One region of the Cobetia sp. SIMBA_158 genome, then DNA from elsewhere that is predicted to be linked to it. Evidence: riboswitches for the same ligand, from Rfam matches in the RefSeq annotation. Region 1 holds a riboswitch; the other holds the start of a gene.
What was found. A riboswitch is a leader RNA that binds a small molecule or an ion and turns the genes downstream of it on or off. The one in region 1 is predicted to bind thiamine pyrophosphate.
Positions count from the first base shown of each region.

Region 1 (8,464 bases):
TGGCAACGACTGTCCGGGCTCAGCACCCGCCAGCTCTGGTGGCTGGCGCGCCCGTTGGCGCGTGTGGTGCAGCTGTGCAACCCCCGCGAGCGCCGGGTCACGCGCCAGAATCTGGGCCAGGCCTTCCCGCAGCTCGACAGCCAGGCGCGCGCGCGTCTGGCGAGCGACAGCCTCGCGCATTCCACCGCCACCATGCTGGAACTGGGCAAGGTGTGGCTGGGCGATGAAGACGCCGTGCGCGATTCGATTCTCGAGGTCCACGGCCGAAACCTGCTCGATGAGGCGCGCGCCGAGGGGCGCGGCGTCATCGTGCTGGCGCCGCACTTCGGCAACTGGGAAGTGCTCAATTTCTGGCTCTCCAGCCACTTCCCGTTCACCGCCATGTACGAGCCGCCCAAGTTCGAGCGCCTCGACCCGATCATCCGCAACGGTCGTGAACGCATGGGCGCGAGCCTGGTGCCCACCAACTCGCGCGGCGTGGCCGCCTTGCTCAAGGCACTCAAGCGCGCCGAAGCGATCGGCATACTGCCGGATCAGGAGCCGGGCCGGGGCAGCGGCGTCTTCGCCGACTTCTATGGCCGCCCCGCCTATACCGCCACCCTGCTGCCCAAGCTGGTGGCGAGAACCGATGCGCGCGTCGTCACCGGTGTCGCCCAGCGGCTGGAAGATGGCCATGGCTTCGCCATCCACTTCCTCGCCGCGGATGAGGGAGTCTATTGCGAAGAGGAAGTCGCCTCGGCACGCGGGGTGAATGCCTCGGTGGAAACGGCGATCGCCTTGGCACCGGCCCAGTATCAGTGGGAATACAAGCGCTGGCGCAAGAGCCCGCAGGAAATGGAGCAACAACCGGGCTGGCAGGAAGCCCGCTTCTATGCGCGCACCTATTCCTTCTTCTCGCTCAAGGGCTGGCGCCGCTATTTCAAGCATCGCCGCAAGGCCAGCAAGCGCGGCTGAGGGCAACACTGGCGGATCAAGCCATCAGCTCCCAGACTGAATGCGCATGGCTCAATGACAGGAGGCAAGGATGCCGATCGAGACTCACGCCGCTCACCTCACAAGCGCATCGCCCCGGCGCCCCTCCCTGTCCCGGACAGTATCGACATGCCTGCCGGCAAGTCTGGTGACAGGCTTGGCGACAAGGTTGGCAACAAGTGTGGCGACACGCCTGGTCACAGGCGCCGCGGCGGCCTGTCTCGCATTGTCTCTGCCAGCCCAGGCAGAGACAGATGCCGCTTCCTCACTGTCGCTGGTGAGCGCTCAGCAAGTGCCCAGCGATGCCCCTGCGCTCAAGCTGCCTGAGGGCGCCACGCTCGAGCGGCTGGCCTCGCTCGACAGTCCGCGCATGTTGCATCTCACTGATACTGGCGAGCTACTGATCGGCTCGCGGGCCGAGCGTGTCTATCGCGCTCAGCTGACGCCGGACGGCAACCTCTCTGTCGTGAAGACGCTGGTCGAACTGTCGGGCTACCCTCACTCGCTGGTGGTGCGCGGTGACAAGCTCTATGTCGCGACCACTGCCGCCTTGCTGGTCGCCGACTATTCACACGGCGAGTCTCTCACCCGAGATGACTTTCGTGAGCTGATCGCCCTGCCCGGCGGCGGTGGCCACAACTCGCGCACCTTGAGTCTCGGGCCGGATGGTGGCCTCTATCTAGCGCTGGGCATCCAGGGCAATTGCTCGAATCAATACCTTTCAGGCAGCGAGCAGGGCTACTCCTTCAGTGAACGCCGCGGTGGCGTGCTGCGCCTTGAGGAATCCGGCGATGTCCCGCACTGGCAGCCCTGGGCCAGCGGGCTGCGCAACCCGGTAGGCCTCGCCTGGCAGCCAGGTAGGGAAGATGAGCCGCGTCTGCTGGCCACCAACAACGGGCCCGACCACTGGGGCTATGAGCAACCTAGCGAGCTGGTGGTCGCAGCCCGCGAAGGCAGCTTCCATGGCATGCCCTGGTATCAGTGGGTCGATGGCCGCTGGCAGGCGGATGACTGCATCACGAACGATTCACCGCGCGAGCGTGGCGAGATTGCAGCGCCACTGGCCGAGATCCCCGCTCGCAGTGCACCAATGGGAATCGCGGTGGTACCGCCAGAGCATCCATTGTCTTCTGACATGGATGTCGTGGTGGCAGTCCACGGCAGCTGGGGCACGGCGCCCTCCGGCAACGCCGCGGGTGACCCGGCCAGCCGCCGTGAGCCTCGCCTGCTGGGCCTCAAGCTGGCGACGCCAGACACTGAAGCACGCCTGGTGCCGGTGCTGACCGGTCTGCAGGACAGCAGCAGCGGCCAGCGCTGGATTCGCCCGCTCGATGTCCTGTTCGGCCCTGATGGCAGCCTGTACTTCACCTCGGATAGCGGCGCGGCTGGCCTCTATCGCCTCACCTTCGATTGATGGCCTGACCTCCAGCAGAACGGGCTTTTGATAACCGAGGCCCTGGCCCTTATTCACGCGCTCTCTCCAAGCCCTCTGTCCAAGCACTCTCTTCAGGCTCTCTTTCCAGGCTCTCTTTCCAGGCTCTCTTTCCAGGCTCTCTTTCCAGGAGCTGCCTGGCAGAGGGCCTATGAATAGGGCCGATGAATGCAGCGCTTGCCTGCTGCAGATACTGAAAACCTGCCTTGCATGCCCCGCCTTCGAATTACAGAAATGTAGTCCTGTATCCCCGCATGCACCCAATGGCCAGCTAGGCATTGTGTGTCCATGGAGCGACACTGGGTCGACGCCAAGCGTTTAATGAACGATGACGCGCTGAGAGAGCGTCTCTCGCTCGTGCATCCAGCCTACGAACTCCTGCGTATGATCCAACGAATACGCCATCGTCGGAGCCTGCCGCCATGAACCAGCAGCCACCCCCAGCATCACAGACGCCCGCCAACCGGGACTCCCTGTCGAGCACATGCACGCACCTGACGCGCGCTCCCTGGCTGAGCATCGTGATGCCGGTGCATGACGAGGCAGCCGGCATCGTGCAAACCCTGATTGCCCTGAGTCGCCTGCGCGCGGGCGGGGACTGTGAAGTGATCGTGGTGGATGGCGGCTCGACGGATGGCACCCCCTCACTGGCCCGACCGCTGTGTGATGCCGTGCTGAGCACTGAACCGGGCCGGGCACGCCAGATGAATGCCGGAGCCGCGCGTGCACGCGGAGAATGGCTGCTGTTTCTGCATGCCGATACCGACTTGCCCGACAATGCGCTGGCATTGCTCAAGGAGGCCGTCACGACGCATCGCCGCAGCGACTGGGGCCGCTTCGATGTCAGCATCAAGGGCGAGTCGCCGTGGTTACCGATGATCGCCGCCATGATGAATCTGCGCTCGCGGCTGACCAGCATCAGCACGGGCGACCAGACCCAGTTCGTGCAGCGTTCGACCTTCGAGGCCATCGGCGGCTTTGCCGACATGCCACTGATGGAAGATATCTGGCTGAGTGCCCAGCTCAAGCATCTGACCCCGCCAATGAACCTGACGGCGCGTGTCACGACCAGCGGTCGACGCTGGGAGACCCACGGCGTCTGGCGCACCATCGTCAAGATGTGGGGACTGCGGCTGGCGGCCTGGTGTGGCGTCTCCCCTGCACGCCTGGCACGCCTTTACGGCTATCGCGCCGCGGCGCAGGCCTGTGAGCAGCGCGGCATGCCCCATGCGTGATACGGCGTTGCCTACCTTGCCCACAGCTGATGCCGCGTCAGAGGTGCGCCCGACTCTCATCATCTTCGGTCGCCTGCCCATCGCCGGCCACTGCAAGACACGCCTGATTCCCGCACTCGGCCCCGAGGGCGCAGCTCGACTCTATGAGCGGATGCTGAGCCATATCGTTGACCACGCCTGCGCCGCGCGCCTCGGCAAGGTCGTGGTGATGCTGACGCCCTCTGCCGAGCCGTCGAGTCAGCCCCCTGAACAGACCGCCCTGCGAGCAGCACTGGAAGCCGGGCTGCGAAGCGTTGTCGATGCCTCTGCCGACCTCACCTTCGAGACACAGCCGCAGGGGGAGCTCGGTGAGCGAATGTCTCGGGCCATGGCCCGACATCTGCCCGAGGGGCCGGTGTTGCTGATGGGCTCCGACCTGCCGGCGCTGGACAGCCAGCGCCTGCGCGAGGCAGTCCACAGACTGCGCACTCACGACGCGGTGCTACAGCCCACCGACGATGGCGGCTATGGCTTGATCGGCCTCAAGGCGCCCTGCCCGCAAGCCTTCCTGCTGCCCCGCTGGAGTCATGCCCATGTCTGCCGGGATACCCTGGCGCTGCTGGCACAGGCCGGGAGAACGGCCGCTTGCCTGCCGATCAGCTGGGATGTCGATGAGCCACGTGACCTTGCGCGACTGTCGCGCCACCTGCCGGCACTCATGGCCGACCTTGCCGCTTGAGGCTTTCATGAACCCGCTTGAGGCTCTTCACACCTTCGGCATGCCTCCCAAAGTCGTATGCATTTTTGCTCACACTGCCCTTCTTCTGCGCCGCAGGGCTGTTACACTCGCTGCATCGTGACTCATATGTCACAGCTTGACGGGGTGCCGGTAAGACCGGCTGAGATGTCATGCGCAGGCAATGTCCTTGCGTGAATGACGATCCCGCCGAACCTGATCCGGCTAGTACCGGCGTAGGGATCAAGCGCGAAGCGATGCCACTCGATATCGTCACCACTTTCTCACGGTGACTGTCGGCACCTCCCCCGCTTTTCCCCTGCTCCTGTTCCGGTACTGGCCACGCTTGCGCCAGAGACCTGCCGCCCCATCACGGGTCGTCAGCACGCTCACCGAGGGATGCGTCATGCCTAGTTTCAACGACCTGACCAGTGCCTGCGCCGAGGAATGGCGTGACTATCTCGAGCACGACTTCGTTCGCCAGCTGGGCGAAGGTCATCTGCCGGAGGAGTCCTTCCGCCATTACCTGCAGCAGGACTACCTGTTCCTGATCCACTTCGCACGCGCCTGGGCGCTGGCCGCCTACAAGAGCCGCACCCTCGCGGAGCTGCGTCAGGCCACGGCCAGTCTCGACACCATCCTCAATACCGAGCTCGATCTGCATATCGGCTACTGCAGCGAGTGGGGCATCAGCGAGGATGACCTGAGCGAGCTGCCGGAATCCCGCGCCACCCTGGCCTATACCCGTTACGTGCTCGATTGCGGCCAACGCGGCGACCTGCTCGACCTGCACGTGGCGCTCGCGCCCTGCCTGATCGGCTACGGCGAGATCGCCGAGTGGCTGCTCGATCAGGACACCACCGAGATCGAGAACAACCCGTACGCGGACTGGATCGCGATGTACTCAAGCGATGACTTCAAGGAAGCCGTCGAAGCCGAGCGTGAATGGCTGGATGCGCGGCTCTCGGAGGTCTCGGAGCGTCGATTGGGTGAACTGGTCGATGTCTTCCGGGACGCCACGCGACTCGAGATCGACTTCTGGCAGATGGGCCTCGATCGCGCTTGAGTCATGACAGACTGACGTCCCGGCACTCGCCATGAGCCGCTCGGGATGACGCCATCCCCATGGATGGCACGACTGACAGGCCAACAGAGCCTGGATGCGAGAATGCTCCCCGTGGCAAGCCTGACGCTTCGGGCAACACCCTCTCGCATTGAAATCTGCACACGCTTGACGGGGTGCCGGTGGAACCGGCTGAGATCCTGCATGCATGCTTCGCCGCCCTGACGCGCGAGCTTGCCAGCAAGGGGTCCCGTGGAACCTGAACCGGTTAGGACCGGCGTAGGAATCAAGCTGATGGCCAGCCGCTACGCGCGGCCGCCTCGCTCCCGGGCCACCTGCTGGCAAGGAGTCGGCGACGACCATCCTCTCCCTGCGCACGGTCTTCCCATGATGACGTCAGCCGTGACGTCGCCCTTTGAGGAGACCTGCATGAGCACTGCCCCGACGACACAAGACCCGCAAGCCACCAACGCCGCCGAGTCACCGCTCGCCTCGCAGCCTGATGCTGCCCCCAAGGCACGCGCGCGTGCCGGTCGCAAGGATGGCAGCCGCCACCTCGCCAGCGAAGCACAAGTCGACGCCGCCGCCATCGCGCCGCTCAGCGGCTCGCGCAAGATCTATATCGAAGGCTCCCGTCCGGACATCCGCGTGCCCATGCGCGAGATCGGCTGCTCGCCGACCCAGACCTCCAGCGGCTTGGAAGAGAACCCGCCGATCGTCGTCTACGATACCTCCGGCCCCTACACCGATCCGGCGGTCGAGATCGACATCCGCCGGGGTCTGGCGCCGCTGCGCGAGAAGTGGATCGAGGAACGCGGTGATACCGAACAGCTCAATCAGCTGAGCAGTGAATATGGCCGCGTGCGCCAGGCCGACCTGCGCCTGTCGTCACTGCGCTTCGAGCTGGACCACCGCCCGCGTCGCGCCCTGCCGGGCAAGAATGTCACCCAGCTGCACTACGCGCGTCAGGGCATCATCACCCCCGAGATGGAATACATCGCGATTCGCGAGAACCAGCGTCGTATCGCGCTGCGTGAGGAATATCAGGGCAGCGAATCCGTCGAGAGCATTCTGGGCCACCAGCACCCGGGCCACAGCTTCGGCGCCAACCTGCCCGACGAGATCACCGCCGAATTCGTGCGTGAGGAAGTCGCCCGCGGCCGCGCCATCATTCCCGCCAATATCAATCACCCGGAAAGCGAGCCGATGATCATCGGCCGCAACTTCCTGGTGAAGGTCAACGGCAACCTGGGCAACTCGGCGGTCACCTCCTCCATCGAGGAAGAGGTCGACAAGATGACCTGGGCGATCCGCTGGGGTTCCGACACCGTGATGGATCTCTCGACCGGCGCCAACATCCACGAGACCCGTGAATGGATTCTGCGCAATTCTCCCGTGCCCATCGGCACGGTGCCGATCTATCAGGCGCTGGAGAAGGTCGATGGCGTGGCCGAGAACCTCGACTGGGAGATCTTCCGCGACACGCTGATCGAGCAGGCCGAGCAAGGCGTCGACTACTTCACCATCCACGCCGGCGTCCTGCTGCGCTATGTGCCGCTGACCGCCAGCCGCGTGACCGGCATCGTCTCGCGCGGCGGCTCGATCATGGCCAAGTGGTGTCTGGCGCATCACGAGGAAAGCTTCCTCTATCGCCACTTCGAGGACATCTGCGAGATCTGCAAGGCCTACGACATCAGTCTGTCACTGGGCGATGGCCTGCGCCCGGGCTCGGTGGCCGATGCCAATGACGCCGCCCAGTTCGGTGAGCTCGAGACGCTCGGCGAGTTGACGAAGATCGCCTGGCAGCACGATGTCCAGGTCATGATCGAGGGCCCGGGTCACGTGCCGATGCACCTGATCAAGGAGAACATGGACAAGCAGCTCAGCGAGTGTGACGAGGCGCCCTTCTACACCCTCGGCCCGCTGACCACCGACATCGCCCCGGGCTACGACCACATCACCTCCGGCATCGGGGCCGCGATGATCGGCTGGTTCGGCTGCGCCATGCTCTGCTACGTGACCCCCAAGGAGCACCTGGGCCTGCCCAACAAGGACGACGTCAAGACCGGTATCATCACCTACAAGATCGCCGCGCATGCCGCCGATCTGGCCAAGGGCCACCCGGGCGCGCAACGCCGTGACAATGCGCTCTCCAAGGCACGCTTCGAGTTCCGCTGGGAAGACCAGTTCAATCTGGGCCTGGACCCGGACACCGCGCGCAGCTTCCACGACGAGACGCTGCCCAAGGACTCGGCCAAGGTCGCCCACTTCTGCTCCATGTGCGGGCCGAAGTTCTGCTCGATGAAGATCACCCAGGAAGTGCGTGATTACGCCAATGAGCATGGCCTGACCGGCGATGCCGACAGCGTGATGACCGGCATGCAGGAGCAGGCCGACAAGTTCAAGCGTGAAGGCAGCCAGCTCTATCAGGAGGTCTAGCCAAGCGCCTGACGTACAGGAAGGCTGACTTTCCGAGCGACACAAAAAACGCCCCGACCAGTGATGGTCGGGGCGTTTTCGTCACATCCTGCCAGGGGCTCATGACATCTCATGAGCGTGACAGAAGGCTCACGTGCGGCTGGTGACTTCCAGCAGGTGATAACCGAACTGGGTCTTCACCGGGCCCTGCACCGTGTTGATCGGGGCGCTGAACACGACTTCGTCGAATTCCTTGACCATCATGCCCGGGCCGAAGGCGCCCAGGTCGCCGCCACTGCGGCCGGACGGGCAGGAGGAGTGCTCGCGAGCGGCATCAGCGAAATCGCGGCCGTTCTCGATTTCGGTCTTGAGAGCTGCACACTGTTCTTCGCTGGAAACGAGAATATGACGCGCTGTGGCCTGTGCCATGTCTATCACCTGTCACTGATCGAATAAATGCTGCCGGCAATCACCAGCGGCGTGGCAGGTCATTGTGGCCCAAGGCAGCGCTCGCCGCTAGCGTCGCGCGCCTCCCCACCTGCTCAGCGATGCTCCAGACACGCGAACGCCCACCCGGAAGACCGAGTGGGCGTTGGGGACGCTCGCCTGAGAGCGTCGGCAGCAGTCGC
Region 1 is NZ_JAWJYL010000004.1:179,105-187,568, forward strand. Features, by position in the region: gene R2R70_RS08540 (lysophospholipid acyltransferase family protein) at 1-954, shown strand, start outside; gene R2R70_RS08545 (PQQ-dependent sugar dehydrogenase) at 1,154-2,386, shown strand; gene R2R70_RS08550 (TIGR04283 family arsenosugar biosynthesis glycosyltransferase) at 2,827-3,639, shown strand; gene R2R70_RS08555 (TIGR04282 family arsenosugar biosynthesis glycosyltransferase) at 3,656-4,357, shown strand; TPP riboswitch at 4,488-4,614, shown strand; gene tenA (thiaminase II) at 4,761-5,420, shown strand; TPP riboswitch at 5,580-5,720, shown strand; gene thiC (phosphomethylpyrimidine synthase ThiC) at 5,847-7,856, shown strand; gene R2R70_RS08570 (peptidylprolyl isomerase) at 7,986-8,264, opposite strand.

Region 2 (8,464 bases), on a different contig from region 1:
GGTTGCTACGATGGATTCATCGATTTGACCCCAGCATGCCCTCAGGGGTTTGCCTAATCAAGAGACAGAACGATGAAAAGCCCTATTGAGGCAACCATCCGGCGCGTGCAAGGCAACGACATCGTCAGTCTCCGCAGCCATTGTGGCATGTAGGACCTTTCAAGCATCTGAACGACAAGGAAATTTACGCTAAGCCCTTGACCCTGACTGAAAAATCCGTAGTATTTCATCCCGTGAGTCGGAGGGATGGCAGAGCGGTTGAATGCACCGGTCTTGAAAACCGGCGTAGGTTAATAGCCTACCCAGGGTTCGAATCCCTGTCCCTCCACCACCTTGATTCCGAAAGCCCCGTCTACCTCAGGTAGACGGGGCTTTTTCGTGGCCTGACACATGACCTGATTCATGGTCTGGTGCCAGCAGGCGGCTCCGGCGGCCTCACCCCGGCGCCATCCTGCTGCAAGTGATTGTCAGCGATGGCTTTTCCGAAGACTTTTCTTCGCCTACCCCTTGCTATTCTCATCAGGTTCGGTAGTATTTCGCTCCGTGAGTCGGAGGGATGGCAGAGCGGTTGAATGCACCGGTCTTGAAAACCGGCGTAGGTTAATAGCCTACCCAGGGTTCGAATCCCTGTCCCTCCACCACCTTGAATTCCGAAAGCCCCGTCTACTTCAGGTAGGCGGGGCTTTTTCATTGTTGCCGCGCAGCGCCCATCGCCGCCACTTCGCTACCCTGCCTGAGCAGCGATGGCCAATGATGCGCCGGGCCGTCAGCGGACTTTCGGCTACAGTGAGCATCACTGCGCCAGACATTCCTTGCCGCAGAATGTGCGCTTGCCCCTCCCCCTTTAGACAAGTCGAGACACCATGCCATTTTCTGCCCTTGGTTTGAGCGATTCCATCGTCAAGGCCGTCACCGAGCAAGGCTACCAGACCCCGACTCCCATCCAGGAGAAGGCAATCCCCGTCGTGCTGGCCGGTGACAACCTGATCGCCGCCGCCCAGACGGGTACCGGCAAGACGGCAAGCTTCGTGCTGCCCATCCTGCAGACCCTGCAGCAGGCGCCCAAGGTACGCGCCAAGCGCGTACATGCCGTCATCCTGACGCCGACGCGGGAGCTGGCGATTCAGGTCGAAGACAACATCCAGCACTACTCCAGGTATCTGGAAGTCAGCTCCATGGCGATGTATGGCGGCGTGGAGATCGAACCCCAGCAACAGCGTCTGATCGAGGGCGTGGACATCCTGGTGGCGACGCCCGGCCGCCTGCTGGACATGCTGACCCGCCGCGCAATCCATCTCGACGAGACACGCACCCTCGTCATCGACGAAGCGGACCGCATGCTCGACATGGGCTTCATCGCCGACATCAACAAGATCGTCGAGAAACTGCCCAGGGAGCGCCAGAACCTGCTGTTCTCGGCCACGCTCTCGGCCCAGGTGCGTGTGCTCGCCAAGACCGCAGTGACGGACGCCGTCGAGATCATGGTCGCACCGGAGAACGTCACCGCGCCGGATATCAGCCAGTATCTGATCACGGTCGACAAGGAGTTCAAGTCTGCCCTTCTGAGCCATCTGATTCACGAGAAGCAGTGGCAGCAGGCGCTGATCTTCATCGAGACCAAGCGTGGCGCCGCCAAGCTGGTGAGTCAGCTGGAGAAGCGTGACATCGCCGCCGAGTCCTTCCACAGCGGTCGCAGCCAGGCAATGCGCGAGCAGCTGCTGGCCGACTTCAAGGCCGGCACCATCAAGTATCTCGTGGCCACTGGCGTTGCCGCGCGGGGCATCGACATCGATGACCTGCAACGCGTGGTCAACTACGACCTGCCGGACGCCGCCGAGGATTATGTCCACCGCATCGGGCGTACCGGTCGCGCCGGAGCCAGCGGTGAAGCCATCTCGCTGGTCTCGCGTGATGACTTCCGCAACTTGTGCGCCATCGAGCAGCATCTGGGCTATTTCGTGACACGCGAAGTCGTGGAAGGCTTTGCGCCCAAGCTCGCGGTACCGGCCTCGAACAGCGACTACGCCCCCAAGTCCGCAAGCAAGAGCCGTCGTCGCCAGCCCAACCGCCGCTGACACCTCTCAGGGCAAGCCTGATGCCCCCCTCGCGCAGACCTGATAACGCCCTGACACACGCACGCCCCCGGAGACAGGAATGTCATTCTCCGGGGGCGTGCTGGGTTGTATACCAAGCTTTGTTCGCAAATCTCTATGCGCAAACCTCTGTGCACAAAACTCTGCGCGCAGTGAATTGCGCTCAATTGATGGCGGCGATGCCCGGCCCACCCACGGGGCCCAGCTGGGTGTCACTGACGAAGCCATTGCCGCCGTCCTGCTTGGCGCGGAACAGATTGACGTCAGCCTTGGCGATCAGGCCTTCCAGGTCCTTGTCGCCGGACTGGCGCTGGGCGACACCGATCGACAGATTGACATCCAGACTGTTGAGGCCGTCATTGATGACAAACGGCAATGCCGAGGCGCCCTTGCACAGGCGCTCTGCCACCTGATCGACGCGCTCGCCATGCAGCCCCGGGCATAACAGCACGAACTCCTCGCCGCCATAGCGCCCGACCAGGTCCTCCCCGCGCAGGATGCTGCGCATGCGCCGCACCAGCTCCTTGAGCACCTGATCGCCGGCCTGGCGACCCCAGGTCTCGTTGATCAGCGCCAGATGGTCGACATCCACCATCATCACGCTCAGCGCCCCGTTGTTGATCAACATGCCACGCCCGCTGTCGACCAGCTCGGCGCGACTCAGGGCGCCGGTCAGCGCATCGAAGCGCCCTCCCGTCTCGAAACGCTGCTGCAGGCGCTCCACCGACCAGCCCATCTGCACCAGCACCAGCGTGAAGAAGATGGTCAAGACGCCCAGATTGATGATGCGAAATGCCAGCATCCAGCCGGCGGGCAGCGGATTGGTCGGCCCTTCCAGCATCAGGATGATGTAGGCCAGCAGCGGCATGCTCAGGCAGGCGGCGCACAGAAGAACGCGCCGCATGAACGACATGCGGATCGAGTAGATGCACAGCAAGGCGCCGAAGTAGAAGTAGTCGAACCCGGCCTCCGAGCCGAAATAGCGCAACGAGAAACTGATCTGCGCGCAGGTGCCCAGCGCCATCAGCGTGGCCGCCAGGGCTTCACGGCGAGCACGGTGCAGCTGCAGGCAGACCAGATCGACGATCAGCATCGCCAGATTCAGCGCCAGAATGCCCATCTCGCCCAGCCATAACAGCAGGATGGCGTAGAGCAGATGGCAGCTGACCGCCAGCACGTAGACCACGTTGAAGGTGGCATGAAAGGTCTTCTCATCCGCCGTGAGTCCGGGCGGGAATTGCTCGAATCGTCGCAGAAAGCCCGCGAGATGAGGATGTGGGCTGGCCATGTAGTCACCTCCTTGTCGCTGGCCACAATCGGTGGCCAGGCGCTGTCACGGACAAATTGGCCTGACATCAACAGAATACGATATTGATGAGTCCAAACACGACGCCCCCATTACACGCAGTGCAATGGGGGCGTCGTAGTGTGTGAAGCGTAGGCGCAGGTCCTGACACAGATTCAGGCTCAGTGCAGTCGCAGGCCGACCTTGGTGATGCGATTGCCTTCCACCTCGTTCACCACCCAGTGGATGCCATGCCAGTCGACATCGTCGCCGACCACCGGCACCCCGCCGACTCGCCGGGTAATGAATTCGGCGATGGTCAGGTGGTGCTCGCCCTGGGAGAGCGTCAAGCCGTAGACATCGGCGATATCCTGCATGTTGGCATCGCCTTCCAGCGTGAAGGTCCCGAAGAAGGCACGTTGCTCGTGCTGCAGACTCTCGCCATTGAACATGCGATTGAGGCTCGGCACATCACACGAGCGCCCCACCACGCACAGCACATCCTGCTGATGCAGACAGGTGCTGCCCTTGGGGTGGATCAACACCTTGTTGCGGAACAGCGCCCCGACCTTGGCCCCCGACGGGAAGCGCAGCATGCGCAGCGCCACGCCTTCCAGCGCCGTGTTGTCGACGCGATAGACCAGCATCTCGTAGTCATTGACCGGCATGATACCGAGCAGGTTGCGGCGACTGGGCTGTGCGCCCGGCGGCACCACCACCCGCAGCTTGCGGGCCATCGGCGCCAGCGACGAGCCCTGCACCAGCAGCGAGATGATGACCACGAAGAAGGCGACATTGAAGTAGAGACCGGCATTCTCGACCCCGGTGATCACCGGGAAGATCGCCAGCACGATCGGCACCGCCCCTCGCAACCCGACCCAGCTGATGAACCACAACTCACGCCAGCGGAAGCGGAAGAACGGCTTGAGACACAGGATGACCGCCAGCGGGCGCACCACCAGAATCAGCGCCACGCTGAGGATGGCGGCCGGCAGCGCGAACTGCAGCATGGTCGAGGGCGAGACCAGAAGGCCCAGCATCAGGAACAGCACGATCTGCGAGAGGTGCGCCAGGCCATCATGCACCGGCAGGATGTGCTCCAGATGCCGGCCGGGGTGATTGCCGATCATCAGACCGCACAGATAGATGGCGAGGAAACCGCTGCCGCCCATCTCGTTGGTGGTGGCAAACAGGCTCAGGCCCAGCGCCAGCGCCAGCAGCGAATAGAGGCCGGGCGCGAGGTCCAGATAGCGCATCAGACGGGCGATCAGCCAGCCACCGGCGATCCCCATGGCGGCGCCGACACCGAACTGCAGCAGGAAGCTCATGATGCCCGACGCGACGCCGGAGAGCTGACCGGTCAGGATCTCGGCCAGCGTGATGGTCAGGAAGATCGCCATCGGGTCGTTGGTGCCAGACTCGATTTCCAGCGTCGCACCGACACGCTCATTGAGGTGGACACCCTGGCCGCCCAGCAGCGAGAAGACCGCCGCGGCATCGGTGGAGCCGACGATGGCCCCGACCAGCAGGCCTTCGATCAGGGTGAGGTCAAACAGCCACATGGCCAGAAGGCCCACCAGGCCGCTGGTCATGAAGACCCCGACGGTGGCCAGCACCAGTGCCGGTTTCAGGCCGGCACGAAACGTGGACAGCCGCGTGCGCAGGCCGCCGTCGAGCAGGATGAGCGCCAGCGCCAGGTTGCCGATCATGTAAGCGGATGAGGCATCGTCGAACTGGATGCCCAGCACGCCATCTTCACCCGCCAGCATGCCAAGGCCGAGGAACAGCAGTAGCAGCGGCATGCCAAGACGCGCCGAGACGCGGCTGGCCAACACGCTCAAGGCGATCAGCGTGCCTGCCAGCAAGAAATAATAATTCAGGTTCTCTACCACGAGTGCTCCCCCGCCAAGCCCTACATCAGATCTCGAGTGACGTCCACGACGACTCACCCACAGTATTCCATGTCAGCGATGGGGCTGCAGAGAAATTTCACACCTTTCATGTACTTGCAGCGTGCAGCACGCGGATTTCACGCCAGGCTGCGCGGCGAGACCCAGGCTGGGGCTGCCGCAAGCTCAGCATAGGACCGCGGACCGAAGGCCTCCATCGCCCACAGCAGCGCACGACACAGCTCACGCTGGCCATCGAGATCGATCATGCGCCCATGGCGCGAATAGCCCTTCATGAAGGCCTGACGCTGCTCCGGCGTTTCCAGCAGCAACTCCACCAGCGCCCAGTCGAACTCGATCGGTGCCCACACCAGCGCTTCCCAATCGCTCCATACCCAGCCAGTGGCGGCGCACAGATATTGATCGGCGCGCATGTCCGGCAGACACCACACCGCGCGAGTCGGTGCCGGGAAGGTGCGCTTGAGCAGCGCGCCAAGCTCCGCGCGACGCGGGTGATGGGCGAGAAAGCGCGTGACGCGGGTATTCCAGTGCAATAGCGGCATCGGCTGCGCCAGCGGCTGACCGAAGCCCGACACCGTATCCTGATGCAGGCGACCGAGCTGGTCGCCCAGCAGCTCACAGAAGGTGATGCTGAGATCACTCGGCTGCCCGCTGGACCACGGCAGGTGCCAGATGGGCGCGCCATCGAGGCGCCCGAGAAAGGTCAGGGGCAGTGGCGGAATCGGCAGACGCGCGGGCAAGGCGCCCGCCAGTCGCGTCAGCCCCTCCGGCGTCGCCCAGCGATCGGCGCCGAAGACCCCGCGCATGGCGCGCCAGAAGGGGTCATGGTCTGGGCCGGTGCGCGCCAGCTTGATGAGGCCGGGCGTGCCGCCACGCTGGCGCCATAGCCAGTTGGCGCTATCCGGCCAGGCGAGTGCCAACGGCTCGAGCGGTTGACCCAGATAGGTCGAGAGCCGGCGGGTCAGTGACTCCTCGGGCCAGCCCCTGGGCACGGGGCGCGGCTCGCCCATGGCCTCAGCCGTGCTCGGCCGCCGTGGGGGAACGGGATAACTGGAACAGGTCGAGAGATCCGGTGTGTCGGGCATGATGATCTCCTTGGGCTACACGTCTTGTTACAGTAATCCTCAGCATACCCAAGGCGTGGCACATCGGCATAGTCCGTTTCGCACGCCACCTCTGCTCTGCCCACCTGACCCGCCCCCTGACCCGCGTCGGACAAGACACCGGCAAGACAGTGACGTTACACTGTCGGCCTGGATGGGGGTGCCCGAGGATGGGCTGAGAGCCGCAGCGATACGTCGCGCGACAACCCCTGGAACCTGATCCGGTTGATACCGGCGGAGGGAATCCCCGACGCGTGCCCTGCATGGCGCGTCACCTGCTTCCTCCTGCCGGCACGCCGCCTGACCACGGAATTGCCTGTGTCGCTGGGACTCACCCTCAACAACGCACGAATCGATTACGCCGGCCACACGCTGTTCCGCGATATTTCCGCGCGTCTGGAGGCCGGTAGCTGGACGGCACTGCTGGGGCGCTCCGGCTGCGGCAAGAGTTCGCTGCTGCGCCTGCTGGCCGGTCTGGAAATGTCAGACCTCCACCAGCTCGACCTCGTCACCGATGACGGTCAGCCGCTGACCGACCGCGTGGCCTGGATGGCGCAGCAGGACCTGCTGCTGCCGTGGCGGCGCGTCATCGACAACCTGTGGCTGGGCGATGACCTGCGCCGGCGGCCGCGCAATCGCGAACTCGCTCATGAACTGCTGGCCGCGGTCGGGCTTGAGGGCCGTGAGCAGGCCTGGCCGGACGCCCTCTCCGGCGGTCAGCGCCAGCGCGTCGCCCTCGCCCGCACGCTCTACCAGCAGGCGCCGGTCGTGATGATGGACGAGCCGTTCTCGGCGGTGGATGCCATCACCCGTCTGGAGCTGCATGATCTGGCCAGCCGCCTGCTCAAGGGCCGCACCGTCCTGATGGTGACCCATGATCCGCTTGAGGCATTGCGCCTCGCCGATCAGCTGCTGGTGCTGCGCCCCTCGAGCCTCCCGGGCCACGGCGCCGAGCTGGAACGCCTGCCAGGGCTTGGCGCCGCACGCCCGGTGCCGCTGGATGACCCGGCCCTGCCACCGGCGCAGGCGCAACTGATAGCCCGCCTGCGTGATAGCGAGGAGGCCGCATGAAACGTCTGCACGCCATGCGTCACCTCGTCATCAGCGCGCTGCTCCTGCTGGGGCTTTGGCAGCTGATCATTGCCGTTACCGCCGTACCGCCCTACATTCTGCCCACGCCGCAGGCCGTGCTCGAGGTGCTGATCCAGAAGGCGCCGTTGCTGGCCCATCACGCTGGCGTCACCATCAGCGAGATACTGGCCGGGCTGGTGCTGGGCATTCTGCTCGGCCTTGCCACCGCGCTGGCGTTGGCCTTCATTCCCCGCCTGCGCCGCACCCTGCTGCCGATGCTGCTGATCAGCCAGGTGATACCGCTGTTCGCGATCGCGCCGCTGCTGGTGCTGTGGCTCGGCTATGACATGCTGTCCAAGGTGGTGATGGCGACACTGATCATCTACTTCCCGGTCGCCTCTACCGGCTACGACGGCCTGCGTCAGACCCAGCAGGGCTGGCTGGATCTTGCCCATACCCTGGGTGCCAGCCCATGGCGCCGACTGATCCACATCCAGCTGCCCGCCGCGCTGCCGGCACTGGCCTCCGGCATACGCATGGCCGCGACCGCTGCCCCCATCGGCGCCGTCATCGGGGAATGGGCCGGTGCCAGTCAGGGGCTGGGCTATCTGATGCTCAACGCCAACGCGCGCATGGAGATCGATCTGATGTTCGCCGCCCTGCTGGTGCTGGTCGCCTTCTCCCTGCTGCTCTATTTCTCGCTGGATGCGCTGCTGCGCGTCCTGATGCCTTGGCATCGCGACCGGCTGACACATCTGAGCTGACACGCCTGGGCTTCGAGTAACTACCGCAAGACCGCAAGATCGCGTAACCGAAAGACGCAACGACGCTCGACACAAATTGCATGAGCCTGACGACTGCCGCCCACGAACGGCAGCACCACTACCCTGTGATCACAAGGAACTCCGCCATGTCTCTTTCGTCATCGGCGCCACGGCGCAAAGCGCAGCCGACACGTTCACCGCGTGCCTCGCTGCTGTCCACCGCCTTCGCCACCCTGCT
Region 2 is NZ_JAWJYL010000001.1:795,442-803,905, reverse strand. Features, by position in the region: tRNA gene R2R70_RS03655 (tRNA-Ser) at 241-331, shown strand; tRNA gene R2R70_RS03650 (tRNA-Ser) at 551-641, shown strand; gene R2R70_RS03645 (DEAD/DEAH box helicase) at 864-2,075, shown strand; gene R2R70_RS03640 (GGDEF domain-containing protein) at 2,257-3,381, opposite strand; gene R2R70_RS03635 (potassium/proton antiporter) at 3,561-5,270, opposite strand; gene R2R70_RS03630 (hypothetical protein) at 5,408-6,373, opposite strand; TPP riboswitch at 6,538-6,651, shown strand; gene R2R70_RS03625 (ABC transporter ATP-binding protein) at 6,710-7,462, shown strand; gene R2R70_RS03620 (ABC transporter permease) at 7,459-8,226, shown strand; gene R2R70_RS03615 (ABC transporter substrate-binding protein) at 8,373-8,464, shown strand, end outside.
Region 2: another riboswitch for thiamine pyrophosphate. It lies ahead of R2R70_RS03625 (ABC transporter ATP-binding protein); the one in region 1 lies ahead of tenA (thiaminase II).